Regions from separate parts of the Candidatus Sororendozoicomonas aggregata genome, predicted to be linked through region 2. Evidence: predicted binding sites of a transcription regulator. Region 2 holds the regulator's gene; the other holds the start of a gene.

Region 1 (15,260 bases), on a different contig from region 2:
CGCCCAATCAAAAATAACTGCTTCAATGGTATTTTTCTGAATCATCACTTTATTCCTTCTCTAGGAGTCTGTCGGACTTAAGACAATTTCGGCCTCAAATCCAGAAAGGGCGAGAAAGCGCGGCCAGAATTTCCGATCAATTTGCTTAAATAGGTCAACTATTCGCACAAATTGATCGAAAATTCTGGCTCGCCCTACTGAATTTTATGCTTGAAAGCATAAGTCCGACAGGCTCCTGGCTGCTTTAATCGCATTTCCGACAATATCAAGAGTGCTGCAAAGCTTCTCCCAACTCATGGTAAGGAGTGGGCCAAGCTGTCTAACTCTCCCTTGAGAAATCTTAAACCCAACTGTTTATCCAGATATTTACAAGGTACCTACTCTTTGATGCTGACTCCGTTTTTATGGTTACTACAGGAGCCTGTCGGACTTAAGACAGTTTCGGCCTAAAATCCAGAAAGGGTGAGAAAGCGCGGCCAGAATTTCCGATCAATTTGCTTAAATAGGTCAACTATTCGCACAAATTGATCGAAAATTCTGACTCACCCTACTGAATTTTATGCTCGAAAGCATAAGTCTGACAGGCTCCTACAGACAACCCACTCACCCTCGATGGAGTAGTGAACAAAATGGCGTGCGTCTTCACCAGTAGCATGCTGTGTATGAACCGCATTCATGCATTTTACTTCCAGTACATGCTTTCAGAAACAGCGTGGACAAGGGCCATAATATCCTGCTCGTAAACCTCGCCAATATTACCTACCCGGAAGCAATCAGCATCAGAAACCTTGCCAGGATAAATGACAAAGCCTTTTTCTTTAAGGGCATTATAAAAACAATGAAAATCGTAATTTTTTTGTTCAGGAGAATAAAAAGAAGTGATAAAAGGAGAGTGTAATTTATACGACAATAGACAATTAAATCCTAATTCAGACATTCCTTTTACAAGATACCTCTGATTGTTTTTATAGCGCTGATAACGTGCTTCTATACCACCTTCTTTCTCTAGTTCATCAAGGGCTTGATAGAATGCCCTCACGGTATGAGTTGGTGAAGTAAAGCGCCATTTTCCGTGATTATCCTCCATGCAACGCCATTGCGCGTACAAATCCAATGATAAGGAACGGGCAATACCCTTGCACTGAACCAGTTGCTCCTCCCTGGCAATCACAAAACCAAACCCAGGCACACCCTGAATACATTTGTTAGCAGAGCTAATAAGGTAATCAATCCCCAACTTATCAACATCAATAGGTATACCACCAAAACTACTCATGGCATCAGCAATCATAATTTTGCCGTGTTGTTTTACAACACCTGCCACAGCTTCCAGTGGGTTAATCATGCCCGTTGTCGTCTCACAATGCACCATGGCCACATGGGTAATAGCTTGATCGCGCTGTAAGCGCTCATTGACTACCTCCGGGGATGGCGCTTCTGTTTCCTTCAGGGCAAGTACGGTGTGCGGTATGTTCAAATAGCGCGCTATCTCAGCGATACGTGCACCATAAGCGCCATTGTTGATAACCAGCAGCTTTCCTGTATCAGGGATAACGCTGCCGATGGTTGCTTCCACAGCAGCGGTCCCACTCCCCTGCATAAGAACACTGGTATAACCGGAAGATGTTGTTGCCAGCCGCACCAATCGAGAGCGAATTACTTGAACGACGCCAAGGTTATAATCATCATCCCAAGTACACCAATCCCTTAACATGGCTTCACGGACTGTATGGGAAGTCGATAATGGCCCCGGAGTTAGCAACAAATATGGGTTATTATTGCTGGACATCGATAAATCCTCGTAACATTAAATCTGGTATATACCAAAATAGCGCTTATCATGAATTTTGACTGAAATTTTGTAAACAGCTGCGATAAAGCTTCATAAAAAATTCACAATAAAACCCACCCCAAGAAGCCTCTTACAGCCTGCTTTTAACAGAATCTTGAACTTTTAAATATCAAACGACACAATTAGCACCGTATTTACCAAACCACAAAGACCTATGGTAAACAGATGATGATCACAGGCAGCGCAACTTCTCAACGCATTCGACAATCGCTTTGTGAACAAATAAAAAAAGGCCTTCTGCTATCCGGTAAAAGGCTTCCCTCTGAACGTCAGTTGAGCGAAGCCTTTGGTACAACACGTATTACACTCCGTGAGGCATTATCTGCTCTGGAGGCTGACGGACTGCTCTACCGAGAAGACCGTCGAGGCTGGTTTGTCTCACCCGAACGCATCGTATACAACCCCACCACTAACTCAAACTTTCATCAAATGGTAAGCGAACAAGGTCGTATAGCTAAAACACAATTACTCAATGCCTCTCTGATAATGGCGCCAGCCAAAGTACAACATTTATTGGGGGTACAGCCAAAGACGCCGATTTACAGACTCCAACGCCTTCGCTCTGTGGATAAGCGTTCTGTTTTGTACGTTGAAAACTACATACAACCCGATTATTTCCCAGGGTTGCTTGATAAAAACCTTGAGCAATCATTATCTGTCATTTACCAACAGTACTATGACATCACTTACACAAACACAGCCTTTCAGCTATATCCCATAGGCTTGCACGACCAGGCGGCATCCTATTTAAAGGTCACTCAGGGAAGCTCGGGGCTGTTAGTGACTCGCAAAAACCATGACCAGCATCGCCGACTAATTGATTGTGATTTTGAGTACTGGCGTCAGGATGCTATTGTTATTACAGCAGAAACTCGATAGCTGAATAATTACCGCAAAAACACAATATGTCATAAATTTGCAAAAAACTATTCACATAGTAGTCACCTGAATTTCTTAATATGCCTGCTCTCTTTTCAAATTGGTCTTGACCAATGACTTGTTTCACCGGTCTGAGGATATACCGCCATGAAAAAATCAATGAAGGTAGTAGCACTGATATTATCATCCCTAATGGCGTTCCCTGCAGTAGCAGCAGACCAACAGGAGCTGACCGTCTATACCGCCTTTGAGCCAGAACTGCTTCAACGCTACCAAGATGCGTTTGAAGCAGAACATCCTGATATCACCATCAAATGGGTACGAGAATCAACGGGTGTCATCACAGCAAGACTGCTGGCTGAAAAAGAAAACAATAAAGCTGATGTCGTTTGGGGTCTGGCTGGCTCAAGTATGGCGTTGCTAAAAAAAGAGGGTGTTTTATCGCCTTATACACCTGCCGACCTGGATAAAATAAAACCTGAACTGGTTGACCCTGACGCACAAAAAGCCTGGTTTGGTAACCAGGCTTTCTTTAATGTGATTTGTTATAACACAGTCGTTGGAAAGAAAAAAAACATTCCCAAGCCAGAGACATGGCAGGATTTACTAAAACCTGTATATAAAGGACAAATCGCCATGCCTGACCCCTCATCATCTGGCACTGGCTATATGCAGGTGGCCGCCTGGTTGCAAACGATGGGGAAAGAGAAAGGCTGGAACTACATGACCAAGCTTGATAATAACATCGCCCACTATAGCCATTCCGGCTCTAAAACCTGTGTACAGGCGGCCATGGGTGAGGTGGCTGTAGGTATATCCCAGGCAATACGCGGTGCACAGCTTAAAAGCGAGGGGGCACCCATTGATCTGATACTCCCTGAAGGTGGCATCGGTTGGGATGTTGAGTCTGTCGGTCTGGTAAGCAACACCAAACACCCGGAAGCTGCAAAAACCCTGATAAACTGGACACTCACCCGAAAAGCCAATGAACAGTACGCGCAAAATTACGCTGTAGTTGGCCATAAAGATGTTAACAAGCCCGTCAGTAACTATCCTGATGTAAAAAGCGCTATGGTTAAAATGGACTTCAATAAAATGGCCGAAGAAAGAGACGCTGTATTGAAGGAATGGTCTCAGCGGTTTGAACAAAAAATCAATTCATAACCACTGTTTCTCCGCTCATTAGCAGAGCCTTATAAGGCTCTGCATGTCTATTTATAGGAGCTTGATCATGAATGCCTTTCTTTCGGTGGATGGTATTAGCAAGCAATTTGGAGAGTTTACTGCGTTAAACGATATTTCTTTATCGATTAACAAAGGTGAGTTTATTTGCTTTTTAGGACCTTCTGGCTGTGGAAAAACCACATTATTGAGAATTATTGCGGGACTTGAGAGCAGCAACAGCGGCGAAATCTGGCAAAATGGCGAAAATTACACACACCTGCCACCGGATAAACGAGACTTTGGTATTGTTTTTCAGTCCTATGCTTTATTTCCCAATCTAACCGTTGCTGAAAATATTGGTTTTGGCCTGCGAAATCAGGGAAAGACCCGCCAGGAAACCAAGAGCGCTGTTTCTCAGTGGCTGGAAATTATAGGGTTACCAAAAGCCGGTGATAAATACCCTTCTCAGTTATCAGGGGGGCAGCAACAACGTGTGGCTTTGGCGCGGGCTCTCGCACTCTCTCCCGGGCTATTGCTTCTTGATGAACCCCTGTCTGCACTGGATGCCAAGGTAAGGGTCAAGCTTCGTGAAACCATTAGAAACCTCCAGAAAAAGCTGGGGATTACCACTATTATGGTCACCCATGATCAGGAAGAAGCTATGGCAATGGCTGACCGCATTGTGGTAATGAACCATGGTCATATAGAACAGATTGGTACACCCCAAACCATTTATCAACAGCCCAGATCTCGTTTTGTCGCTGAGTTTGTTGGGGCAATGAACTTCATTGATAGCCGTTCTCTGCCCTTGTTTAACAATAAAGCTGCCCCAAAAGACAATATCCTGGGCATTCGACCAGAAGATATCAGCTTTGAAAACAGCACTGAAAAATTGCCTGTTTGTGTCGTTAATATTGAATTTCAGGGCACATTCGTTCGGACACAATGCAACCCTGTCGGCTGGCATACCGCTACCCCCATCACTGTGGATGTTCCCATTCACCAACTGGCACAACTGGCATTAAGCCCGGGTTGCCACAAAGGTCTGACTATCAAAGAACAATGTATCCATCAATTCACCGGACAGGACTGACGAGCACTTTATGAATATGATCCGCTCGGAACCGGCAACGCCTTCTTTATCGATGCAAAAAAAACGGGTTGTCAGTAAGGACAAACTAGTACTTGGTACCGTAATTACGGCGATCACTCTTTACCTTGTAACCACTGTATTACTTCCTTTGCTGGCAATGTTAGCAAGAAGTGTTCAAGACAGTGACGGGCATTTTGTTGGTCTGGCTAACTTTTATGAGTACCTGAATAACCCTGCATTAACAGTCTCTGTCAGTAACACTCTGACGGTGGGCGCAACAATAACGACAATTGTCGTTTTATTGGCATTCCTGTATGCTTACGCTTTAACGCGCACTTGTATGCCTTTTAAATCAGCATTCAAAGTATTGGGTATGCTACCGATTTTAGCGCCCTCCCTACTGCCTGCTATCAGTATGATTTACCTTTTTGGCAACCAGGGCGTCGCTACCGATCTTTTAATGGGGCATTCTATTTATGGGTTACCCGGTATAGTTATTGGCCTGGTATTCTGGACATTTCCCCATGCCTTACTCATTTTAAATACGGCGCTTACCACGGCAGACGCAAGGCTTTACGAGTCAGCTCGTGTGATGCGATCCTCCCCGTTTCGCACATTTATAACCGTTACTCTACCAGCGGCAAAGTTTGGTTTAATCAGCACTGTCACTGTGATCTTCACATTAGTGGTTACTGATTTTGGTGTCGCCAAGGTGGTTGGTGGACAATATAACGTCCTGGCAACAGATATTTACAAGCAGGTTATTGGGCAACAAAACTTTGCGATGGGCGCTGTAACCAGCGTTTTTCTCCTATTGCCCGCTGTTTTAGCATTTATTGTTAATAGAAAAGTTCAGAAAAAGCAGAAAGAATTATTTAGCTCGAAATCAATCGCCTTTAAGCCCACTCCCAACTCCCTCAAAGACAGTCTGTTTTTTATTATCTGTAGTCTGATTTTATTAGGGATTGTCGCAGTGATTGGCATGGCTATCTATGGCTCCCTGGTAACCTTCTGGCCATGGAATATGCAACTTTCTCTACATAACTACCAATTCGATGCTTTTAGCGCAGGTGGCTGGACTCCCTTTTTCACCTCGCTGAAGCTGGCCTTTGGCACCGCTATTGTGGGCACAACCATTATATTTATTACTGCGTATAATGTAGAGAAGAGTACGATGCCAAAGGCTATTCGGGGAATTATCCAGGCAATGGCTATGTTGCCTGTGGCGGTGCCGGGTATGGTGCTGGGCCTTGGCTATATCTTTTTCTTTAATATGCCCGAAAACCCGTTAAATCTACTTTATGGCACCCTTACTCTACTGATTATCAATACCGTGGCACACTACTTTACTGTGGGCCACTTAACCTCGCTTGCAGCTTTAAAAAAACTTCCTGCTGAGATTGAACAAGTGGCTGCATCGCTGAAAATCCCCCAATACAAAGCCTTCATGAAAGTATCTATGCCATTTTGTCTCCCAGCCTTGCTGGACATTAGCATCTATCTCTTTGTGAATGCTATGACTACAACCTCTGCCGTCGTCTTTCTTTACTCAGCAGATTTTATGCCTGCCTCTGTGGCGGTGTTGAGCATGGAGGATGCCGGACAAATAGGGCCTGCTTCCGCTATGGCTGTTCTTATCCTGTTGACAGCTACCAGCGTAAAGCTGCTTCACCTACTGTTTGGGAAAGTCATAATAAAATACACGGAAGCTTATCATTAATTCAATCCTCACAATAACAAACCCACTACACAACATCTGACTGTTAGTGGGTCAGTCCCCCGACCTCCCAAGTGGGTAAAATCTAAACTCACCAAGTGGACCCGCGCACCCAAAAACTTAAAGACCAGAAACGGTTATTGATAAAGTGCCACGATGCTCTCCAGCCAGGACGCCAGAGATGGTTCCTGTGGTTCTAGTCAAACTGAGATTATGAACACTGTTATGCGTACTGTTCGAAGCTGTGGTAAATTGGGCACTTCCTTGTGTATTAGTGTTCACTGCCGTCCCGCCATCAACTGAATAGAAAAAATTTGAGTACCCTGTATCCGCTTCAGGCAAAGAAGCATGATTCATTGTACTGCCAACCACAGAAACCACTACCTGACCATTGGACTCAAGGTTAAAATCTTCAGAAGCGGTGTAGTGAATGCTGCCATTTCCCTCAACACCATTAGTGGTAGTCATTACGATATCATCAAGCCCTGTTATTGATGCATACAGAGCGACATCCATAGATACATTTGCCGACTCATTATTGATATTGGCAGCGAAGACACTTGAGGCACTTGTCATCGCAAAAGCTAGACTTATCAGTGATTTTTTCATGGCTACTTCCTTAATACCATTTTATTATTGATTTTTGCCGGTTTTTGTTATTTCACAATATTTAAAGTCGCTGTAATTACTATAGCAGCTTATCGCTGATTCCAAGTAAATATACAGCGATAAAAATTACTAATACACCAAAACAACCTATAAAAATATTATAATATAATTATTTTGACTCAATCCCCTGAACGCCGTACTGTGTTACTATTATCAGTTTATCCTTTAGGCAGCTGTCTCTAATCACAAAAAATAGCTCGGCCCCGTTAAGCCAATTCCATAAGGCACACCCCTAACCCGTCTGAAATTAATATTTTTTGGGATATTTCTAAAGGTTGGCACACATTAAAATTAAAAATACTGCGAATGAATAGCCTGTAAAAACCGGGTAAGATCCAGGTTTTACTCCTCCAGATGATCTTCAGTTTGTTTTTTCAGGAAAATAAACTGGATTACCGTTGTTTAATTTTCGGCTTAAGAAGTTCCCAGTTTGCCTCAAGCGCCTTGGAGACAGCCTTATCTTCACTGGCCTGCAATGCGTTATTTTTGGGCGAAGAAGGTGATGTTATATCCGTTTTTTTCATCACACCAACATCTTTGCTTTTATTTTTTTCAATAAATTTTTTGGTTTTTTTCTTTGTTTGAGGGGAAACTGACTTTGCAGGTTCTTCTTGATCAAGCTTGTTTTTTTGCGACAAATGTCTTTTATTTACCGCATTACTCTGACCATGAGCGCCAGTATTTACTGCTTTTTTAGAAGCAAATGTACCTGAATTTTTGATTGCTTCCTTAACAGGGGGCAATGACTTTTCAGGCTGTTTTTTTACCTGATCAGTTAAAAATTGGCAACTGCCGATTCCACTCCAGGTGAGAGCGTTACACACTTCAGTTTTCTTATTCCCGGCATCAGACGCGGCTGGTTTGATATATTTATACGCACCATACGTTTTTTTATCACCGATATAGGAACGCACAACAAAACCAAAGTCGCCAGCGTTTACCGGCAGACTGCTTGTCACCCGAACTTTAGCCTCTTTTTCATCTTGCTCGATAATTGTAAATCGTAAACTGGATGACAGTGAAGAAGGTTCTATTTTATTACGATAAAAGTCTACCAGAGAACCAAGCTGGAGCTTTATAGGGTGTCCCTGAATACTTGCATCATGGCGAAGAATAATCGTCGCATCAAGCGACTCATTCATTAATGAATGTAATGTCAGTGCCCCAAATTCACTTTCTGCATATACATAACCAGACAGCGTATAAACCAAGGTCACTCTTGCCACTGTTTTGTTCAGCATGAGCATAACCGTGTCTTGAGATGAAAGAAAATGCCTATTACCCGCTTTTTCTGTATCGGCAAGTGAATTTTCGTCTGAAAAAAAACGGGCCATTGGGCCCGTTTTGTATATTTATTGACACATGAGGTCAGGCTTTTTTCGGCTGCGCCTCGCCTTCAATCTTACGGGTAATCAGATACTGCTGAATGATTGAAAGCACATTGTTGGTTACCCAGTACAATACCAGCCCTGAAGGGAACCACAGGAAGAAGAAAGTAAAGATAACAGGCATCAACTTCATTACCTTGGCTTGCGTGGGATCAGGCGGTGTTGGATTCAACTGCTGTTGCAGAAACATCGATGCCCCCATAATCAGCGGCAGGATAAAATAGGGGTCCATTTGGGACAAGTCATGAATCCAGCCTAACCAGGGCGCTTGTCGAAGCTCAACGGACTCCAGAAGAACCCAGTAGAGGGAAATAAACACCGGCATTTGTACAAGAATGGGGAGACAGCCTCCCATCGGGTTCACCTTCTCTTTCTTGTATAACTCCATCATCGATTGAGAGAGCTTCTGACGGTCGTCACTGTGTTGTTCCTTCAACGCCTGCATCTTGGGCCCAAGCTTACGCATTTTCGCCATAGAGCGGAAACTTGTCGCGTTCAGAGGATAAAATACTGCCTTCACCAGCACTGTCAGCAAGATAATGGACCAACCCCAGTTACCCACGATACCGTGAATCCAGTTCAACAAAATAAACAGCGGCTGGGCAAGGAACCAGAGAATGCCGTAATCAACGGTTAGCTCTAATCCTTCTGCCAATGACTTCAGGTTATCCTGCAGTTTTGGGCCTGCATACAAAGTGGCACCGGTTTTAACAGTCTGACCAGGATTGGCAACTAATTCATTATCGTAGAAGCCAACAAAGTAATACTTCCCGTCTTTACTTTGATTAGTGTAATAGTTATGAGCAACATTTTTATCTGGCACCCAGGCACTGACAAAGTAATGTTGAAGTATTGCTGCGTAACCACCAACAACACGCTCGTCAAACTTTTCTTTGGAAAAATCATCAAAGGGCAATTTCTGATACGTTTTTTCCTTGGAATGAACGGCTGCCCCCAAGTAGGTATTCATAGGTGCATTTGACATAGCCCTGCTCGGATCTTCCGACCCATCGCGTTTTAGCTGTGCATAAAAACGATCTTTCCAGACGGTTGAACCGTTGTTTACCACAATATATTCAACACGGAACTGGTAGCTACCACGCTCAAAAGTGAAGCGCTTGGTGATATCCACACCCCCTTCGGTACGCTTCAAATCAACAACCAACTGTTTCTGGCCGTTTGACAGGGTATAGCTGGTTTTGCTGGTGTTATACACAGCACGCTGATTATTACCATTGGGCCCATCAGACTCTACCAAGGCACTCTGCGCGGTATAAACACAGGTTTGCTCTCCGGTGCAGCCGGGGTTATCCACCAGTAGGTGAAACGGGTCTGCTTTCTCACCTTCTTTAGGTAACCATGCAGGGTACTTAGGGAGCTTGAGTCCAACAATATCACCGCCAGCGGTGTCAATGCTCACAATCAACGTGTCGGTCTTTACGCTAACATGTTGACCGGATGATGACTGCGTTGTGCCAGTGCTGTTAATGAGCGGCTCTTTGTTCAGAGTCGGCAGGTCAGACCCGCTTTGTGAAGCGGTTACCGTCGGAACCTGTATATCAGTTGTCGGTTTGACCTGATTATAATCCTCATTCCATTGCCTCAGGGTTAAAACCCCAACAATAGCGAGGGCACCTATCAGGAGTGTTCTTTGCAAATCCATGATTTACGGGCCACAGATACGGGTTGATGAGTATGATTGTCATAGAAGTCTTGTTAACACTTATCAGTGTTCTCAGGGACCGGATCAAAACCTCCCGGCTGCCAGGGATGACAACGAAGTAACCGCTTGGCAGTTAACACAGACCCCTTCAATGAGCCATGACGATCGAGAGCTTCAAGAGCATAGGCTGAGCAGGTGGGATAAAATCGGCAGCGTCCAGCCATCAGTGGGCTGATACAATAACGGTAGCATTTGACCAGCCCGGTAAGAGCGTGTCTTGGTAGCTTTAACATTCTGTTATTCATGACAATGCCTGGTATTATCAACAGCAGACGTAGACGGTTCGAAAACAACAGTTTTGCTCTTCTGTTACCCATTAACGACCACGAAAATATCAATCAAGTGATTGGCGCAGAAGGGATCACCTTCTGCAATAATTGGGTTGACCACCTGGTGTTGCGTGTTTATCTGTGGAAATCCTGACGAGAAGCCTTCCACAGAGTCAGGCGCTGACTCAACTTCAACCACTGTTTTTTCAGTAATTGATTCATTTCTTTATCTGCAAGTTCACTAAAGCCCCGGCGAACCAATACAACTATATCCAAGTTACTCAGCGCCACAGTGTGGTGTCTGAACGATTCTCGAATATGTCGTTTCGTACGATTGCGGCTAACGGCAAGACGTACGTTTTTTTTGGCTACGACAAGACCGAGTCTTGAAGTGTCTTGTCCATTAACCCTTGCCAGGATCAATAAATGCCGACTGGATACTTTAATATCCGTTTTGTCAAAGACCTTTTTGAACTCAGCTGCTGTGCAAAGCCGCTTGTCACGGCCAAAATAAAAACCCACGTTTCAGCCAGAAAATCAGGCTGTTAAGCGCTTACGACCTTTAGCTCGACGACGTTTGATGATTTGTTGTCCATTTTTTGTTGACATACGGGCTCTAAAACCGTGGTCACGTTTACGCTTAAGGTTACTGGGCTGAAAAGTTCTTTTCATGGTCGTTTCCGTCTGTTTTGTTGATACAAAAGACGAGTATTTTAAGAAATTGCGGGATTACCGTCAATTTAGTTAAGCCTGCAAACCCCATAATTTTTATGTTCCTCTATCGAGTATTTATCCACATATAAGGCCTTTCAGGTATGTTCTGTTGATAATACTTATTCATTAGCACTTGAGAGTAGATGTTTTACTGGGTTTGCACAGATTTTTTTTGTTCACAGGCTATCAACGATTCAGTCTTGTTGTCTGTTATCTAAAAAAAATAAATATATCACTTAGTTAGTATTTTTTATTATTTAAAGTAATTATTAGTCAGTCCCTTTTTTGTGGATAAGGTGCTTTATCCCTTTATTCTCTAAGCATTGAGCCTGTGTACTTACTTGTAGAAAAAAGGTCATTAACATGTTGTTTTCTTGAGGATTTGTTGTGTATAAAAGCGCTTGTTATCCACAGAAACTCTGCCCACAGGTTTATACACAAGAATTCAGGGGGGGTTTTCCCGTAGATGTTAACAGGGTTGCGCACAGGTCTTTTTTTATTGTTTTTTTCTGGAACTTATCCACAGATTGCGTGTAATCTATTGAAATATATAAGAAAATAATAATCTTATGATGGAGGGTGGAGGGTGTGGATAACTTTCTTAAGAAAAGATACAATGTTTAGTTTCTCTGCCTATCAAAAAAGTCGTGCCACAGGCAGTCTGAGAGACTTCCGCATTATCTGTATTCAGGAGATGAGCCTGTGCCCCTAAAGCTATGGCAAAAATGTTTAGACCTTCTTCAGGATGAGTTGTCATCTCAGCAATTCAACACCTGGATTCGTCCCCTAAAAGTGATGGGGGATGAGCACGATCTTTGTCTTTTGGCACCTAACCGCTTTGTGGCAGACTGGGTAAGGGAAAAATTTCTTCCTAGAATCGAAGAAATTTTGGAGGAAATGTCTGATCTTGATGACGGCCAGGCACCAGCTGTTGCGTTAGCTGTATCCAATAGACGGCCAAGATCTCTCAGTAAGCGTGCGGCTCCCGCTGGCCACCCATTGCGGCCTCAAGTTTCAGAAGAATCGAGGGAGAGCCTCCCTGAAAAAAATGCGATGGTTCAACGAAGGGTTGATGCCTTGTCCGCAAAAAAAGAACCTGAGGTTATTGAAGAGCCTGTGGTCGTTGCACGCAAGGTTAACCCTCTGAAAAAAGAGAGAATGGAGCAAGCATCTATTGAGATAACGCTACCTTCTGAAGAACCTCAGGAAAGCAGGGAAGTGGAAGTTGAGGGGGCAATTAAACACCATAGTTCCCTAAACACCCGGTTTACATTTGAAACCTTTGTTGAGGGTAAATCGAACCAGCTGGCTTTAGCTGCTGCGCGCCAAGTTGCAGAAAATCCTGGTTCAGCTTACAACCCGCTGTTTTTATACGGGGGGGTTGGTTTAGGTAAAACCCATTTAATGCATGCTGTGGGTAACTCGCTGGCGAAACAAAATAGAAATTCCAGAGTCGTTTATTTGCACTCAGAACGCTTTGTTGCCGACATGGTTAAAGCCCTGCAACTCAATGCGATTAATGATTTTAAACGATACTATCGTTCTGTTGATGCGTTGTTGATTGATGATATTCAGTTTTTTGCCGGTAAAGAGCGCTCTCAGGAAGAATTTTTTCACACCTTTAATGCTCTCTTGGAAGGCGGACAGCAAATGATACTGACCTGTGACCGTTACCCAAAGGAAATTCATGGCGTAGAAGAGCGGTTGAAGTCGCGTTTTGGTTGGGGGTTAACGGTTGCCGTAGAACCGCCTGAGCTGGAAACGCGCGTAGCAATACTGATGAAAAAAGCCAGCCAGCAAAAAGTTGAACTACCCCATGAGGCGGCTTTTTTTATTGCTCAGCGTATCCGATCCAATGTCAGAGAGTTGGAAGGTGCTCTGAAGCGCGTTATTGCCAGTGCTCATTTTATGGGTAGAAAGATTGATGTTGATCTAATTAGAGAGTCATTGAAAGACTTGTTGGCTTTGCAGGATAAGCAGGTGAGTATTGATAATATTCAAAGAACAGTCGCTGAGTATTATAAAATAAAAATCTCTGATATCTTATCTAAGCGCCGGAGTCGCTCTGTTGCCAGACCTAGGCAAATAGCCATGGCGCTGTCTAAAGAATTAACCAGCCATAGTCTGCCAGAAATAGGTGATGCCTATGGGGGGCGTGATCATACGACGGTGCTACATGCCTGCCGAAAAGTGAAAGAACTGGTTGGGGAAGATACAGAAATACGTAGTGATTACAAAAACTTGTTAAGGTCACTGACCAGTTAATAATGGTGTTATCAGGTAACATTATTGGAGGAGGCGTTGTCTACTCCTTATTCTGATCTAGCTATTAAAAAGGAAAACGATGAAATTTACCATTAATCGGGAAGCGTTGCTTAAGCCCCTGCAGCTGGTTGCTGGTGTCGTTGAGCGCAGACAGACATTACCAGTATTGTCCAACGTCCTGATGGTGGTGGACGGCAATCAGTTATCCCTGACAGGCACTGATCTTGAGGTTGAGTTGGTTGGGCGCGTTACGCTTGAAAATGTGTGGGATAATGGAGAAATTACGGTTCCTGCCAGGAAGTTGATGGATATTTGCAAGTCTTTGCCTGAAAGTGCTGTGATTGAGTTTTTTATGGAAGATAACCGAGTGAAGCTGAAATCTGGCCGCTCCCGTTTCACCTTGTCGTCACTGCCAGCAAAAGAATTTCCAAGTGTTGATGAGGAGTCGGGTTCTTTGGTGTTTTCTATTGGTCAGAACCGTTTGAGACGCCTGATTGATAGAACAGGCTTTGCCATGGCTCAGCAGGATGTTCGCTATTATCTCAATGGAATGTTGTTAGAGGTCAATCAGAATAGCTTAAGAGCGGTTGCTACAGATGGACACCGAATGGCGATGTGTTCAGTTGAGGCAGATATTAGCCAGCAAACCAGGCACCAGGTTATTGTGCCGAGAAAAGGTATTCTGGAAATGGCTCGTTTGCTGACTGATGGTGATGAAGTTGTGCATATTGCTTTGGGGGCTAATCATATTCGCGCTAAAACCGGGGACTTTATGTTTACCTCAAAACTGGTGGACGGCAAGTTTCCTGATTATGATCGTGTGTTGCCTCGAGGCGGTGATAAAGTGGTTATTGCCGAGCGTCAGGAGTTGCGCCAGGCTTTTCAGCGAGCCTCAATTCTTTCCAATGAAAAGTACCGTGGTATTCGCTTGATTTTGTCAGATGGACAATTGAACGTTATGGCAAACAATCCTGAGCAAGAGGAAGCTGAGGAAGAGGTTATTCTTTCTTACCATGGAGAGAGAATAGAGATTGGCTTTAATGTTAGTTATTTGCTCGATGTGCTTTCGGTGCTTTCTGGTGACTCAATCAAAATTACATTGTCTGACCCTATCAGTAGTGCGCTGCTTGAAGAAGACGCTGATGATAGCGACTCTTCCTATGTTGTCATGCCGATGAGACTGTAATTTTTGGATTAACAGTATCAGTAACGTGTTAGCTGTCAGGCTTTTGCCGGGCAGTTTCTTTGCCAGAAGAGACTGTATGACTATCCGAAAACTCACTATAACGGATGTTCGCAATGTCCTGTCAGCAACGTTTGAGCCATCTGCTGACGTGAATGTTTTTTTTGGTGAAAATGGCAGTGGAAAAACCAGTTTGCTGGAGGCCATACATATTTTAGGTGTTGCTCGCTCTTTTCGAACACCAAAGGTGAAGCCCGTTGTCCGTGCGGGGGCTGAAAGATTAACGGTTTTCGGGTTTGTTGATCATGCTGATAGAAAACAACCTTTGCCCGTTGGTGTTTCAA
Region 2 (15,260 bases):
AAACCGATGTGGAAACGCCATGATTAAATGTAAAGCCGTCGCGCTTTCTCCCTGTTAATCGATCCATGCGATCATCAAGGGAAGTGGAATGCTCAAATACGCCAGTAGGAATAAACCCTTCACGGAAGATAAGCTCAGGCCTTCTTTTATCGCCTCGAAAAACAAAACCTGAAAATAGACGTTCCCCATCTTCAATTGCCCCCACATATCTAAAGATGCCTCCTTCAACCTTTGTTGTATTATTGTGCCTCCTATAAGACAGACTGAAGATTCTTTTGCAGGCAGGGGGTTTATTCATGGCATTTTTCCTCTGAGTTAAATCAAAAAAACTCAGTACCAATACTGCGGACGGTTCTACGAGCCTGTTGGACTTAAGGCAATTTCGGCCTGAAATCCAGAAAGTGCGAGAAAGCGCGAGAAAGCGCGAGAAAGCGCGAGAAAATGCGGCCAGAATTTCCGATCAATTTGCTTAAATAGGTCAACTATTCGCACAAATCCATCGAAAAATCTGACTCGCCCTACTGAATTTCATGCTCGAAAGCTTAAGCCCGACAGGCTCCTAGGAGCCTGTCCGAGAATAGACTACCCTACTGCGGTTGCGATAAATTGGTCTAAAAATTCCTGCTTCTTCGTCAAATAGCCCCACTATTATCCTCATAAGCAGAAATTTTTATCCTCAATTTCTCGTAATCCTCGCTACGGGCGCTATTCTCGGTCAGGCTCCTCGTTGGTCCGGCCTTGAGTCGGCCTTTTTCTGCTATTTATCACTCCCGTTAATCCCACAGGGTTATGCCAGCACGCGCCCTGGTGATAAACACGCGTGCTGTTGCCGCAAAATTCGGCTACTTTCAATGAAGACCGTATAAATGTAATAGAAAAAACAGTTGAAATACAGGTGTTTCTCATGCGCCATCCCTTGTTGTTTTTATTGATCGTGTTACCACTTTGGAGCCACGCGCTAGCAGACAGTGGCAAAGCTATTGCGCAACAACCGAGCTATTTAAGGGAGCAGCCGGCTTGTAATGCTGCCAAGGCGTCTGATGCGGCGAGTGATGCCCTTGCCTGTTATATAAAAAAGCCTGAGCCTGATTATCAGTGGACATTAAAAAATACCACAACTGAACAGGTGGTTATTGATAAAAAATCACACACCATCACCCGCTACAGCCTCGAGCTTACCTCTTTGCGTTGGCCCCATGATAAAAAAGTGACCGTCGATCACCCCGTCTGGAAGCACCGGCTGACCTTATATGTGCCGGAAAAGGTCACGAAAGATACCGCCTTGTTTTTTATTGACAACGGTACGCTTTATACGCCGCCAAAGGTTGCTGAAGGGGCCAGGTCAGATGGGTTGTCTTTCGCGCGTATTGCGGCAAAAACCCAATCCGTTGCCATTGACCTTAAGGATATTCCCAATCAGTACCTGACATTTAGCGATAGCAAACCCTTGAAAGAAGATGCGTTGATTGCTTATACATGGGCCCGGTTTATGCTGGACCCCGATAAAAATGGTGAATGGCCACTGCGGTTCCCCATGGTAAAATCTGTTATCAGCGCCATGAATGCCACCGAGAGTTTTACACAACAACTGAAGCATCCTTTCAAACTTGAACACTTTGTAGTCAGTGGTGCGTCCAAGCGTGGATGGACAACCTGGATTGTTGCGGCGCTGGATAATCGCGTCTCAGCCGCTATTCCCCTGGTCGCGGATTTTATGAACCTGCCAGCGATGGTTGATCATCTCTTTAACGTCTACCAACAAGGTAACCCCGCTATCGCAGCCTATATGCCCCTGAGACCCATGATAGGTCAACCGGCTATGAACAAGCTCTTTAAGGAGGTTGACCCTTATCAGTACAGAAAGTCACTTACGCTGCCGACATTCTCTGTCACAGCATCGGGCGATAACTTTGTGCCATCTGATACCACACAGTTTTTCTTTTCGGATTTGCCTGGCAGAAAGTGGATGCGGGCACTACCTAACCAGAACCATTACATTTTCTGGAATAACGGCCCACAGACCAATAGCATAGTAGAGTCCTTTTATGGTGCCTTTATTGACGGGAATCCTTTACCTGACATCCAATGGCAATACGCCAAGGGCAAGCTGGTTGTTGAAAGCTCCATAAAGCCTAAAGCAGCTCAGCTTTGGCAGGCGGTAAACCCTGTATCAAGGGACTTCAGAAAAGTCGATGATAATGTGGGCGTTTCTCCTTTCAGGGCCAGTTCGGTGTTATTCACTGGCAAGACAACCTGGACTGCTAATGTAACGCTGTCCACGCCTAAAAAGGGGTGGCAGGCATCCTTTGTGGAAATGACATTCAATAATCCACCTTATGATGATTTAGTCTTCACTACGCGAGTGTTTGTAACGCCTGATGCCTATCCGAATCATCCGTCACCAAAAACCAAACAGGAAAAAAAATAGCTTTTATTGAACAGCGCGATATGCAGGAACGGCTTTTATTGGTATTGCGGCGAACTATTTGATAGCGTAAATGTCGAACAAGTGTTGATAACAGTAATTAACGAGTCAATATTATGCGAATTGTGGCGGAAACGCCTCACTTAATCATACGCACCTGGCAGGAATCTGACCTCCCTGATTACGCAGAACTTTTGGGGGATTCGATTGAGTCAACACGTTACAGTGAGCAGGGGCCTGATAGTCGTGCTGAAACAGATTTATGGCGATATCAGCTGGAGCAGGATGCTCATGGGTGGTCAAGGTGGGCTGTGGTTTATAAAGAAACCAATGAATTTATTGGCTATTGTGGTTTTGCTCCCTATCACCACGATGTGGAAATCAGTTGGCGCTTTCTGCCGGATTTTCGAGGCAAAGGGCTGGTCATTGAAGCCATTGAAGCGTTGGCTAAAGTGGGTTTTGAAACCCTGGGATTTGATAAGATCATTTCTTTTACCAGCCCCGATAACCTGGTTACCCAAGGTATTATGAAACAGGTGGGCATGACATTAGACCGTATTGAAGGCTGGAGCAGCTTTACTATTGCCAGATACAGCCTTTCCAAAGATTCGTCACCGGGAACACTCAGGTAGCCGCCCGGTTTCACCCTATTACCAATCTCACAGTAGTATTTAAGACTCATAATATTGGACGATAGTCGTTCACAAGGTGCTTAGCAACTTTATTCTGCTGCTGGGAAAGTGGCAGGTAAACCGGCTCCCTTTACCTGGAAAACTTTTAATACTCAGCGTTGCGTCATGCCTTAGCAATACATGCTTAACAATAGCCAGGCCAAGCCCGGTCCCCCCGGTACACAGACTTCGCCCTTTATCAATGCGATAAAAACGCTCAGTCAAGCGGGGGATATGGACAGGCTCAATACCCACACCGTCATCTTCAACAACCACTTTTCCTCCCTGCTTGGTCTTCTTGAACCTGATTTGAATACGCCCACCTGCCGGGGTATACCTCACAGCATTAAAGGCCAGATTGGATAAAGCGCTTCGTAGCTCGTTTTTATTACCTTCTATACATACACCGGACTCACAATCTAATGAGATCTGGTGCTGATGCTCACCACTTAATGACTGCGTGTCAGTGACTATTTTTTCCAGTAGTGATTTCAAGTCAACAGGCTCTGGATGGTCATTAGCAACGGATTCAAGCCGTGATAACAATAAAAGGTCAGCAACCAGGTTTTGCATACGTTGTGACTGTTCGTCCATGCGAAGGAGCGCTTTTCTCCACATGGGAGGGACATCGGCTTGCTCTTCTGACGCATCAATCAATGTTTCCAGGTAACCTGCAATGACTGTCAGTGGTGTACGCAACTCATGAGAAACATTGGCGACAAAGTCCTTTCTCATAATTTCCAGTTGGTTTAATCGGGTGATATCCCGAATAAGCAACAGCCGGTTACCAGCACCGTACAGGGTGGTATTAACCTGAAGATCCCTGTCGCCTTTTCCCGGAGAGGTGATTTCAATCGCTTCTTTATGAGCGTGTTTATTAATGTGCTCAGTAAACAAGGGGTCGCGCACCAGGTTAGTGATAAGCTGTCCTTGATCATCCGGTGATTTCAGCGCTAAAAAATCTTCAGCGGCCCGATTCCACCACTCCAGGTTGCCAAAACGATCCAGCATGACGATCCCGTCATCCAGTGCGGCAGTGGATTCCTGGATGCGTTCAACCACTTCCTTTAACCGATCCCGGGAGCTTCTGCGGTATTTTTGTACGCGGTAAATACCATCAAAAATAGCCCCCCAAAGGCCATGACTTTCAGGAGGGTCAAGCTCTTTTATGGCCGCTTGTTCAAGCCACCTTAGCAGATGGACTATGCGCGCCAGGGACCAGACCAACATCAATGCCAGCGCGCCTGTGACGCCAAGCAAACCCTGACCAAAACAATAACCCAGGCTAAAACCAGCGATCAGCCCCATGAAAACACGAATAAATAACGTTGATGCAGGGTAGATTGACACGTCAGACAACTCTTAGACTTTCGTTGAAAACCGGTACCCTGTTCCTCTGACCGTTTGAACAAAGCCTTCGTAGTCTTTTCCCAGGGCTTTTCTGAGACGGCGGATATGAACGTCAACAGTGCGTTCCTCAACATACACGTTGCCCCCCCATACCTGGTCAAGCAACTGACTTCTTGAATAGGCTCTTTCCTGGTGAGTCAGGAAAAATTGCAGCAGGCGGTATTCAGTAGGGCCTATCTCGGCAGGCGCGCCATTAACAGAAACACGATGGCTGACAGGGTCAAGTTCCAGTCCCTGGATAACAATTGCTGACTGGTCACTATTACTCAGTGCCCTGCGCAGTACGGCTTTTAAGCGCGCAACCAACTCACGGGGTGAAAAGGGTTTGGTAATATAATCATCAGCCCCGGTTTCAAGCCCCCTGATTTTATGATCCTCCTCTCCCTTGGCGGTCAACATGACAATGGGAATTTCCGCCGTCATTTCATCCCGCTTTAAGCGTCGCGCAAACTCGATACCTGAGATATTAGGCATCATCCAATCCAGTAAAATCAAATCAGGTTTCTGGTCAACCACTTTAGCATGGGCTTCACTCGCATCAGCGGCTTCAATGCACTCAAAGCCAGCCATCTTCAGGGTGAGACACACCATTTCACGGATAGCTGATTCGTCATCAACAACGAGGATGGTTTTTGCTGACATATCGTTTGCCTGTTAGCCATTGGTTTAAGTTAGAGGGTGTGTCATAAGCGGTCTTATTGTTTGCCCTCTGCTACCGCATCTCCCATTATTTTATTCAGGTTACGGTGCGGCCTCATGAGCTGTTTTGTCTTTTGCCTGGTCGCTTTTCAGACCCATCTAATGCAGACCGCAATAGTAGCATGACTTTTAAGACTGCTTCTGAGTTACTGAGTCCGTCGAGAGCCTGCGATATTATTACAGCCTTGAAATGTTACAAAAAGATTAAACTATAATTCTATTTAACATCATACGCCCAGGACTATTCCAAGAAAGATAATAGCCCCAATCCAATGATTATTTAAAAACGCCTTGAAACAGGCGTCCCGTTCGCGCCGGGCCGTGATGCTTTGTTGGTAAAAAAAAAGGGCGGAGGCTGCAACCAGTGCCAGATAATAGAATAGCCCTAACGTCAGTTTAACCCCCAGTACAATCAGTACCAGTAAAAACATTCCCTGCAATAGAGCAATGACACGAGTATCCCATTTGCCCAGTAAAATCGCTGTCGATTTAATGCCAATGCTGACGTCATCATCACGATCGACCATTGCGTACTGCGTATCATAGGCCACTGTCCATAACAGGTTGGCCACAAACAGGAGCCAGGTTTCCATAACTAAAGAACCACTTTCAGCGGCGTAGGCCATGGGAACGGACCAACCAAACGCCGCGCCAAGCACCACCTGCGGTAAATGAGTATAACGCTTTGCAAAAGGGTAGATAGTCGCTAACAACAGGCCGATCAATGATAAGCCAATAGTGAGCGGATTGGTGGTCAGTACCAGCAAAAAAGCCGGAAACACCAGAGCGGCAAAGTACGCCAGTGCCTGTTTTTCAGAAATACGCCCGGTTGCCAGTGGCCTGTCCGCGGTTCGTTTCACAAAGCCATCCACATGACGGTCAGCATAATCATTAATGACACATCCTGCACAGCGCATTAAAATCACGCCTGAAACAAATACCACAAGGTTGTGAAGGTGGGGCACGCCCCCGGCAGAAAGCCACAGAGACCATAAGGTAGGCCACAATAGCAGGTAAATGCCAATGGGCCTGTCCAAGCGGGTCAGGGCTATAAAATCCTTGAGAACAGTTGTATTCAATCGACTCATCCTGGTTATAAGCACTATGGAGCCTGTCGGACTTATGCTTTCGAGCATAAAATTCAGTAGGGCGAGTCAGAATTTTCGATCAATTTGCGCGAATAGTTGACCTATTTAAGCAAATTGATCGGAAATTCTGGCCGCGCTTTCTGGATTTCAGGCCGAAATTGTCTGAAGTCCGACAGGCTCCTATGTTAAGGGGTGAAGGATTTTACCGGCTCAGTTAGAAAAACCTCACACACACACAGGGGCGCGCCATTGAGAAAGAAAAGAGAGCGTCGCCCCCACACACTCTCTGAGAGGTTATCTTCTGCCATGAACTCAGCAAACTGACTGGCAGGCATGCAGCACAGTTCAATGGCACCCCGGCGGAGTTCTTTATTAGCGAAGAGAAAAGCACCCAAGGGCTTTTCCCCGAGTGTCAATAACCGCTGGTTGCCATTCTCCACCGTTGTCATAGGCAGAATGCTGCGGGCAAAGACACGGGGCTTGCCTTCACACACCAGTAATACTTCCCGGATACTCGCATCGTTACCCGCCGCACCTAAAAAATGACGCTCATCTTTAGTGGGCACACCCTTGTCCTGATGCAATACGTGTACGGCAAAGTCATTGCGGTGCGCTTGCTTCAGGCGCTCTGTGAGTGATCCTTCATCCAGTAACCATTCTTTCAGTGGGCTGGAGATATCAGCAGCTATACTGTGCGCAGGCAACCAGGGCATACTTTCATAATAATTGATAGGCATTCAGACGGACATTCCATAAAAAAGTGGTGCAGCTAAAAGGGAAGTTGGCACCATTCCAGTTAACTGCAGTACACTGCGATTTTATCAGAAAATCTGTGTACTACCCGCATGCGCAGTTTTTCTGACAACAAGCTGATTTTGGGGAGCGTACCATGAAGCTATGGCAATGCGTCGTTTGTGGCTTTATTTACGATGAAGCGAAGGGTTGCCCTGAAGAGGGGATACCCGCGGGCACGCGCTGGGAGGATGTCCCGGACGACTGGTGCTGCCCTGACTGTGGTGCTGGCAAACAAGATTTCGAAATGCGCGAAGTACAGTAAAGCCGCGTTTCAGAAACTTACGCTATACAAACTGCTCTCCAGAGTCATTAGACCCCGTGAATCTTTTTCTGCCTGTCGCCTTCAGTCTTCAGCAGGGGTCATGACTGTTTTTTCATAAGATGCCAAGCGTTTTACCCTGCAAAATGGCAGTAAAATAATAGCTGTAATGGTAGCGGCAACAGTAATAAGGGTGAAAAATCCTGACCATTGAAAAAGCTCAATGATTTTGGCCACAGGATAACCTGCCAGCGCTGCGCCAATGTATGAAAATAAACCAATAAACCCTGTTGCGGCACCGGCTGCTTCTTTGTGAGAGGTTTCAAGTGCCGTCATGCCTAACAGCATTTGAGGGCCAAAAATAAAAAAGCCTATAAAGAAAAACGAAGCAGCCTGCAAACTATAAGGGGCATGAGCGCTAAAGCATAAACTAATGGAGGACACCAGTACGCCTATGGAGAAAATAATCAGCATGGGGACACGCTCTCCCTGGAAAAACCTGTCAGAACCCCATCCCGCGACAATGGAACCCAGGAACCCCCCAATCTCAAAGCCAGTGACCGCAGCATTAGCCGTCACGAGGTCATAGCCACCCACTTCGATAAGGTACAGGTTGCCCCAGTCATTCATCGCGGTACGCACGATATAAACGAGGACAGAGGCAGCAGCCAGTAGCCATAATGGTTTGCTTTGCAATATATGACTTTTCAGTATCTCCCTGACAGGAAGTGGTCGGCTGTTATTGGCATGCTTTATCTCTAGCAGATCATTTTTCCACTGACCAATGGTAGGGAGTCCGAGGGTGCTCGGCTTGTCGCGCAATCGCCAGCAAACAAAAAGACCGAGAATGATGGCAATAATACCAGGGATGATCAGCCCATAGCGCCAGCCGTAATAGAGAGTGCATATGCCGACAAGCAGGGGAATCAAGGCGCCGCCGACGTTATGTGCGGTATTCCAGATAGCCCACCAGAAACCACGTTCGGAACGTGAATACCAGAAATTAAGCAGCTTTGAACAAGCAGGCCAGCCCCAACCCTGAAAAAAAGCATTTAACCCCCACAAAATACTGAATGCGACCAGAGAAGATGAAAAGCCAAAAAGGATGTTGGTGACTCCGGTGGCAATGAGGCCGACACCCATAAAATACCGTGGATTGGAGTGATCACTGATAATGCCGGAAAGAAATTTTGAACACCCGTAAATCACATAAAAGAGTGTCGCCAAAATACCAATATTGGTTTTATCCATGCCCAGATCAATAATCATGGCAGGCATGGCAAAGGTGAAACTTTTGCGGGTAAAGTAAAAAGCGGCATATCCCACAAACATTGTTATCATGATGTGCACACGCCAGTATCTATAATTTTGGTCTATCGTATCAGAATCAATGATTTCTTGTTGTACAGGTAATGATTTAAAGATTCCAAACATAAAATGACCGTTATTTATAATACCAATGTTCTGTTCTAACCAGGCTATTGCGCTGGTAAACTGTACAGAAATCGTGTGTTAAAATTCCCCGGAATTGCCCATGCTATTACGAGGCATTTTGCTTTGTCCTTTTGCCCAGCCTGCCCTGATCATTGTGCTAGGAGCCTGTCCGAGAATAGACTACCCTACTGCGGTTGCGATAAATTGGTCTAAAAATTCCTGCTTCTTCGTCAAATAGCCCCACTATTATCCTCAGAAGCAGAAATTTTTATCCTCAATTTCTCGTAATCCTCGCTACGGGCGCTATTCTCGGTCAGGCTCCTAGGAGCCTGTCGGACTTAAGACAATTTCGGCCTGAAATCCAGAAAGCGCGGCCAGAATTTCCGATCAATTTGCTTAAATAGGTCAACTATTCGCGTAAATTGATCGAAAATTCTGACTCGCCCTACTGAATTTTATGCTCGAAAGCATAAGTCCGACAGGCTCCTGGTCAGAAAAAGACCATCGGTATAATGATTCCTGCACATTGAGAGTGAACACCTTTGTTCACAATTGTGAATCAGTGTAGAAAACAATTGCCACTTTTGTTAAAAAATGTTGGTTCCGATTATGCGTGGTGCTTTTTAATTGTGGATTAGTGCCATTAGAATGATGGTATATAACGAATAAAAACTGATTCAAATCAAAAGAATAGAATCAGGCTCCTGATGAATTTACTGAAACGCTGGCAGAGCGACTTAGAAGCGCTTTTCTTGACTAATGGTGCTCCGCAGACCAGTAAAATCGGGAGAAGGAAGTGGTTAATTTTCTCAAGTTTTAGCGAACTCCCTGGACCCCATTAAGAGCCAATAAGGTTTCGCTGTGTCGGCCCCATGAACACTGTACCCCCTGATCAGCAGATCGTACGGAGGCTAAATTTCACATCAGCTTTCGAGTCGATGGAGAGGTCAGGCCAGCGAGACCATAGCGCTAACAACTGTTGTGGATCTTTATAACAAACATTTTCATTAAAACGTTTTTTGTCGTATACATGCGCAGAGGTCAGCATACTTTTCACGGTACTTTGCACAACGTCATCAATGGTATTGGCTTCAGCTTCACCGAGGATGGTATGAGCAATAAGATTGTCCCAAGTCATGTTGAGGGGAATCAATGCTATGCCAGACTTTACCTGGTAAGCATCGTTGACCTCTTCCATTAACCGATAGATAAAGTAAGCTTTACCCAACAGAGCTTCCAACTGGGCTTCTGTGGAAGACGACAGCAGGTTTTCTTCTGCAATGACCAAAAAAGGCGCAATGAAGTCCTTTATGCCACATGTTTTTTGTGTCTGAAATAAAATATTGAGGAATTCGGGGATATGTTCAATATAATCCATGGCAAACTGGAATAGCGCTTCTTCTGGATTTTCACCCGATACCTCAATGCTTTGATGCAAATCTTCCAACCTTGCCAGGGTGAGTTTAAACAGTTTATTGTCTATGGACTCCTGATGTTTTGCAAGACGAATCAAGTCGTTTATTGCCTTAAGATCCATCGGAATACCCCTTATTATTATGGACTTGTCTTACTCCGCGACATAATGAAGCATATTGTGGGTAGGAACACAAGTACAGCGTTAAAGTGAAATGGGGCTGAAAAAACAGACAGTAGTGAATGACCCATAACATGGGTTTACCTGAAAGCTTTCGGCTATGCTCAGTTGAACCTGAATTCAGCAAGGCTTTTAATGGGTTCCAGGGAGTTCGCTAAAACTTGAGAAAATTAACCACTTCCTTCTCCCGTTTTTACTGGGCTGCCAGCACCATTAGTCAAGAAAAGCGCTTCTAAAATAGCGGCTCCCTGGAATCCATTAAGAGCCTTTGCGCGAATAGTTGACCTATTTAAGTAAATTGATCAGAAATTCTGGCCGCACTTTCTCTCGCACTTTCTCGCACTTTCTCGCACTTCCCGGATTTTAGGCCGAAATTGTCTTAAGTCCGACAGGCGCCTAGTATTTTCTGAAATGCAGCTACCCTTAACTTAGAAGCAGTCTTAAAAGTCATGCCCCTACTGCGGCTACGATAAATGCGTCTGAAAAATCGCTTTTGTTCGTCAAATAGTCCCGCTATTCTCCTCACAAAAGCGACTTTTTATCCTCCATTTCTCGCAGTCCTCGCTACGGGCAGACTTTTAAGACTGCTTCTTACCATTTGAGCTGTTTAATGGTTGGAGGGGGACTTCACGGCTCCACTGGCTATTTCTTATAAAAAATCATCCTCTCCTTCATTTACGAAAGGTTTATCAATGTCATCAATCTCTTCAAGCCCTTTGTAATAATCTTGAAAATCAGGTAATGCTTGTTTAAAAAAAAATATCTTGGATTGTAAAGCTATTTCCTCACAAAAATCTTTTGGTGACTTGGCGTCCAGTTTTTCCCTTTTGATTTCTTTTATTTTATTTGTCCATTTATTGGATTTTTCAATCATTCTAAAATGATATAAGGCTAAAGGTGCACAAATATTGAACCAGGGGTCAATAACTATAGGTTCGTCAAAGATGCCTTTGGCTCGTAAATCACCACTAATATGTAATATATTTTTTTCCCTGTAATTGTCTAAATCAACCTCTGAGATTAATAGAACAAATGTATGAGCAGAAGCAAGGGCAGAGCTGTTTGGATTTTGTTTATTAGAAGCTATACCAATAAAGATATTTCTCATTCCATGTATATACGAAAAATAAACGGCCAGCGCAGAATAAATCCTACTGTCTGTAGCAGTAGCTCCACCGAGGTCTTCTCTTAAATAAGCTATTTTTTTACTAATTATTTGACAGCCTAAATCATAAAATGACGTATGATTATGAAATTTTTCAACTGATTTTGTTGTTATTACACTAGCAAAATGGGCGTTGGTATTTCTCTTTTCCTTTTTGATCAAAAACTGTTGCCGGTGCTCCAAATTATCAGCACCCCATTCTTCACTATCTTCAGGATATGGACCATACATTTTATCTGGTGTTTTGAAGCCATCATAAAAAAAACTCCTTACTTGTTGAAGAATACTCCTCCCAGTATTCCAAATCTCTATGCGTTGTAAAGGTGTTGACGGCATAAAAAACCCCTTAAACAAGATTCTTTCCCTGAAAATAATGTTTAATCTGATTGAACTTTCAATACTGCGGACAGTTTTAGACAGTCTGGTGTCTGATGCTACAAGGTCTACAACTCAAGGGGATGATTTTATAGTAACTCAACGGTAGGCGTGAGTTACCATAAAATAACGATACACCTTCGGGCCTTTGGCAGCCGTGGGCTTTAAGCATCAAAAACTGTCCGCAGTATTGACTTTGACAATCAGAGCGATCTTAACATCATTGCAGCCACTCAAGAGCCTCTCAAGCCCTTGTCAGCGATGAGCAAAGAATTATCTTAAGATATGTATAGCACATGACAGCGAATCACTCTGGCTCTACCGGAGGCTATAACCCTTAAGCCTCAATTCAGGTTTAGAGCCAGCCGGATCTGTTTGCTGCCCTTTGGAACTGGCTGGATGAGCAAATCGCCGACCGTGTCCCGGAGAAAATATCCAAGAAAACCATCCTGCATATGAACGACGTATGACGTACTACTTTGTACAACTACCGCTACCGCATCAACACCGGTCAGACAAAGCCGCTGGTGGGTAGTAAGGGGATCTGTGAGCTACCTGGGGTGCTAGGCGAGTTTTGATTACAGTTACATGAAGTGGGTCAAATGGACAATGGAGGTTTGTAATGACCTTGATCGGGAAGAGTTAGTTAGCATAGTGGTAGAAAAAACAACAAAAAAGCTGCCTTATAATTTCAAAACGAAAAAAATTAGGGCATAATTCGTGTTAACATGTCATGAATAAGGTCGATATCATGAATAGGAATAAGTTTCTAGCCTTTATCAGACGGCAAATCTCAGAAGATGTCGCACAAAAATTATCTGATGAAATCTATGCTGCATACGCCAGAGCTCAAGTGCTGTCAAAGGAAGAAATCAAAGCGCTGGGTCATGAAAGAATGCGTGGTTACATGCGAAGAGACTTTGTTAATGATGTGTTAGCTCAGTTGGGGGAAGCCAGGCATACTAATCCGAAGGGGGAAAAATACGGATTACTTCAATTCAACGATGTAAATATGCTTGCTTTCTGTGTTGATCCCACGCGCCCAGAGCGGCCAGCCAACTATAAGAAAGAACTGGCAGAAATGAACAGGGTATTAGAGCCGGCAATTCCAGACTTGTTTGACCCTGATTCAGAACTAGTGAGATCTTCGCTCCATACGTGTTTGATGGTTATCAATCCCAAGTGCGGAGAAGGAGACCCGAGGCATCCAAGGGATATACTATTGGTAGTACCCTATACTAATCGCAAGGGATTCCATTTACAGGTAAGGTTGAGAGACTGGCTGGAATCCTATAAAGATGATGTGGCTGAGCCTGTTGACCCTTGGCCTACCTTTCGTAAAGAAATACTTGAAACTGAAAAAGATGATCAGGAAGACTGATTATATGAGGCTTTGATATGCGTACTGGTATTGCAGGGTTCCAGCCGGAGCGGTTGAAACAGGCTCGGCAGGTGGTGGGCATGAATAAAACTGTTCTAGCAGACAAGATTGGACGCAGTGTTAGCACTGTGTCCAAATGGGAGAGTGGGCAGCAATCCCCTGAAGCATTGGCACTGGCATCGTTGTCGAAAATTTTTCAGTTGCCTATGCACTGGTTTACACAACCCGTTCAAAGCTGTCGTGATGGTACTCACTTTTTTAGAAGTAATACCAGTACGACAATATCTGCCAGAAAGGTCGCAGAAGTTCGTTTGCAATGGTTGCAAGAGCTGTCTTTGACCTTTCAAAAGTGGATGAATTGGCCTCAGTTGAAGTTGAACCCGTTAAAGGAAACGGATTTATTTCAAATTTCAGACGAACAAATTGATGATCTGGCAGAGTCTTGTCGGGCGCATTGGGGGTTGGGGCAAGGGCCAATAGGTAATGTCATTCAAGCGATGGAAAGCGCTGGAGTGGTCTGTGCTCGTGATTCTATTGGGCACCTCAAAATGGATGGCGTATCTACCTGGCATGAACTTGAAGGTAGGCCCTATGTGTTTATTGTTGCAGATAAGGCTAATGGCATTCGTAATAGGTTTGACGCCGCACATGAGCTAGGACATTTACTTATGCACAGACATATAGATAAAGAGTCTTACGAAAAAAATTATGCCCTTATTGAAGAACAAGCTCATCGATTTGCTGCCGCATTTTTGATGCCTGAAAAATCATTCATTCGTGAAGTCAGAAGAGTAACACTTGACGATCTATTAGCTTTGAAAGCCAGATGGAAGGTTTCTGTAGCTGCAATGATCACCCGTTGCTATCAACTGAATCTCATTGATGAAAATGATAAAGTTCGCCTATTTAAAAGCCTTTCTGCCAGGGGATGGAGGAAAAAGGAACCGTTGGATAATGTTATTCAGCCAGAGGAGCCAAAATTACTTGGTCGTGCAGTTCATATGATTGTTACTCACGGTCTTTACACCAAGGATGCCTTATTGAACGAGTTATCTTTTGATGCTCACAATCTGGAAAGGCTTTGCGGATTGGTTCCTGGCTACTTTATGGACATTAATGATACAGGTAATGTTGAGCTAATCAATTTCAAGCCTAGGTATCGCAAGCCTACCTCGGGACAATCTCAAGTTATTGCTTTTGAAAGAAACAACAGACAGAGCAAATAAAAGACTTGTAAAAAACACTGATTAAAGCCGCAGGTGTTTATTACCTAAAACCTCACTCTGGAAAAAGATGTGGGTTTTTTATTGCTTTTCGAAAGGCAATATCAGCTTTATCCGTTTCCGAAAGAGTACTCCCGCTGAGCCAGGCGGGCGGTGAATTTCGTCTAACATTCTGCTAATATCCACTGCGTCGTTGAAGACCTGCCCTCGGGCAGAGGGGAAGTAAAGTCTGTGGAGTTAATGTAAGTCCCTCGTGGCTGTAACGTGGAAGCAGAAACCTGCGTAAACTCGCAAGAAAGTAACGCCCCAGTAATGGGAATCCTTCAGCGTCCTGGCTGGGGGAGGATATCAAAAGAATGAATAACAGCAGAGTAGAGAAACGGTATCGCCTCAGTCTCATAAGCTGAAGTTAGCTGGTTCAACCCGAGCCCCGCACCCTTTGTGCCTTGCCCGGTTATCTTTCCCGACCGGGTGAAGCCAATAATTAAGACCGTGCCCATATTTGAAAAAAAGTCACAAGCCAGGCTTGGGTACCTGCTATCCTGATCTGCTGCAATTAATGAATGAAGTGGTCAATAAATACGACATTTCTACTATTTTTGGAAACCTTGCAGGAGTTGCCTCAACTAGGAGCCTGTCCGAGAATAGACTACCCTACTGCGGTTGCGATAAATTGGTCTGAAAATTCCTGCTTCTTCATCAAATAGCCCCACTATTATCCTCAGAAGCAGAAATTTTTAT

What was found. The regulator PhoB, encoded in region 2, activates phosphate uptake and scavenging genes when phosphate is short. The targets are predictions, from matches to a motif close to TGTCATANNNNTGTCANA.
Region 1: V4C51_RS05310 (putative 2-aminoethylphosphonate ABC transporter substrate-binding protein) is a predicted target of PhoB. The motif match lies at 2,759-2,776, and genes of this name have one in related genera.

What each region holds. Positions count from the first base shown of each region.
Region 1 covers NZ_JAVLSP010000017.1:20,645-35,904, reverse strand. The annotation lists gene phnX (phosphonoacetaldehyde hydrolase) at 1-45, opposite strand, end outside; gene phnW (2-aminoethylphosphonate--pyruvate transaminase) at 683-1,789, opposite strand; gene V4C51_RS05315 (UTRA domain-containing protein) at 2,018-2,731, shown strand; gene V4C51_RS05310 (putative 2-aminoethylphosphonate ABC transporter substrate-binding protein) at 2,879-3,895, shown strand; gene V4C51_RS05305 (putative 2-aminoethylphosphonate ABC transporter ATP-binding protein) at 3,963-4,988, shown strand; gene V4C51_RS05300 (putative 2-aminoethylphosphonate ABC transporter permease subunit) at 4,999-6,708, shown strand; gene V4C51_RS05295 (hypothetical protein) at 6,826-7,314, opposite strand; gene V4C51_RS05290 (FimV/HubP-related protein) at 7,767-8,708, opposite strand; gene yidC (membrane protein insertase YidC) at 8,743-10,425, opposite strand; gene yidD (membrane protein insertion efficiency factor YidD) at 10,479-10,730, opposite strand; gene rnpA (ribonuclease P protein component) at 10,890-11,276, opposite strand; gene rpmH (50S ribosomal protein L34) at 11,292-11,426, opposite strand; gene dnaA (chromosomal replication initiator protein DnaA) at 12,171-13,733, shown strand; gene dnaN (DNA polymerase III subunit beta) at 13,813-14,919, shown strand; gene recF (DNA replication/repair protein RecF) at 14,996-15,260, shown strand, end outside.
Region 2 covers NZ_JAVLSP010000025.1:17,440-32,699, forward strand. The annotation lists gene V4C51_RS06940 (hypothetical protein) at 1-205, opposite strand, end outside; gene V4C51_RS06945 (PhoPQ-activated protein PqaA family protein) at 905-2,428, shown strand; gene V4C51_RS06950 (GNAT family N-acetyltransferase) at 2,542-3,057, shown strand; gene phoR (phosphate regulon sensor histidine kinase PhoR) at 3,127-4,446, opposite strand; gene phoB (phosphate regulon transcriptional regulator PhoB) at 4,459-5,148, opposite strand; gene ubiA (4-hydroxybenzoate octaprenyltransferase) at 5,433-6,284, opposite strand; gene V4C51_RS06970 (chorismate--pyruvate lyase family protein) at 6,479-7,030, opposite strand; gene V4C51_RS06975 (rubredoxin) at 7,183-7,350, shown strand; gene uhpC (MFS transporter family glucose-6-phosphate receptor UhpC) at 7,432-8,781, opposite strand; gene V4C51_RS06985 (hypothetical protein) at 9,674-10,318, opposite strand; gene V4C51_RS06990 (hypothetical protein) at 11,025-11,876, opposite strand; gene V4C51_RS06995 (hypothetical protein) at 12,667-13,296, shown strand; gene V4C51_RS07000 (helix-turn-helix domain-containing protein) at 13,314-14,522, shown strand.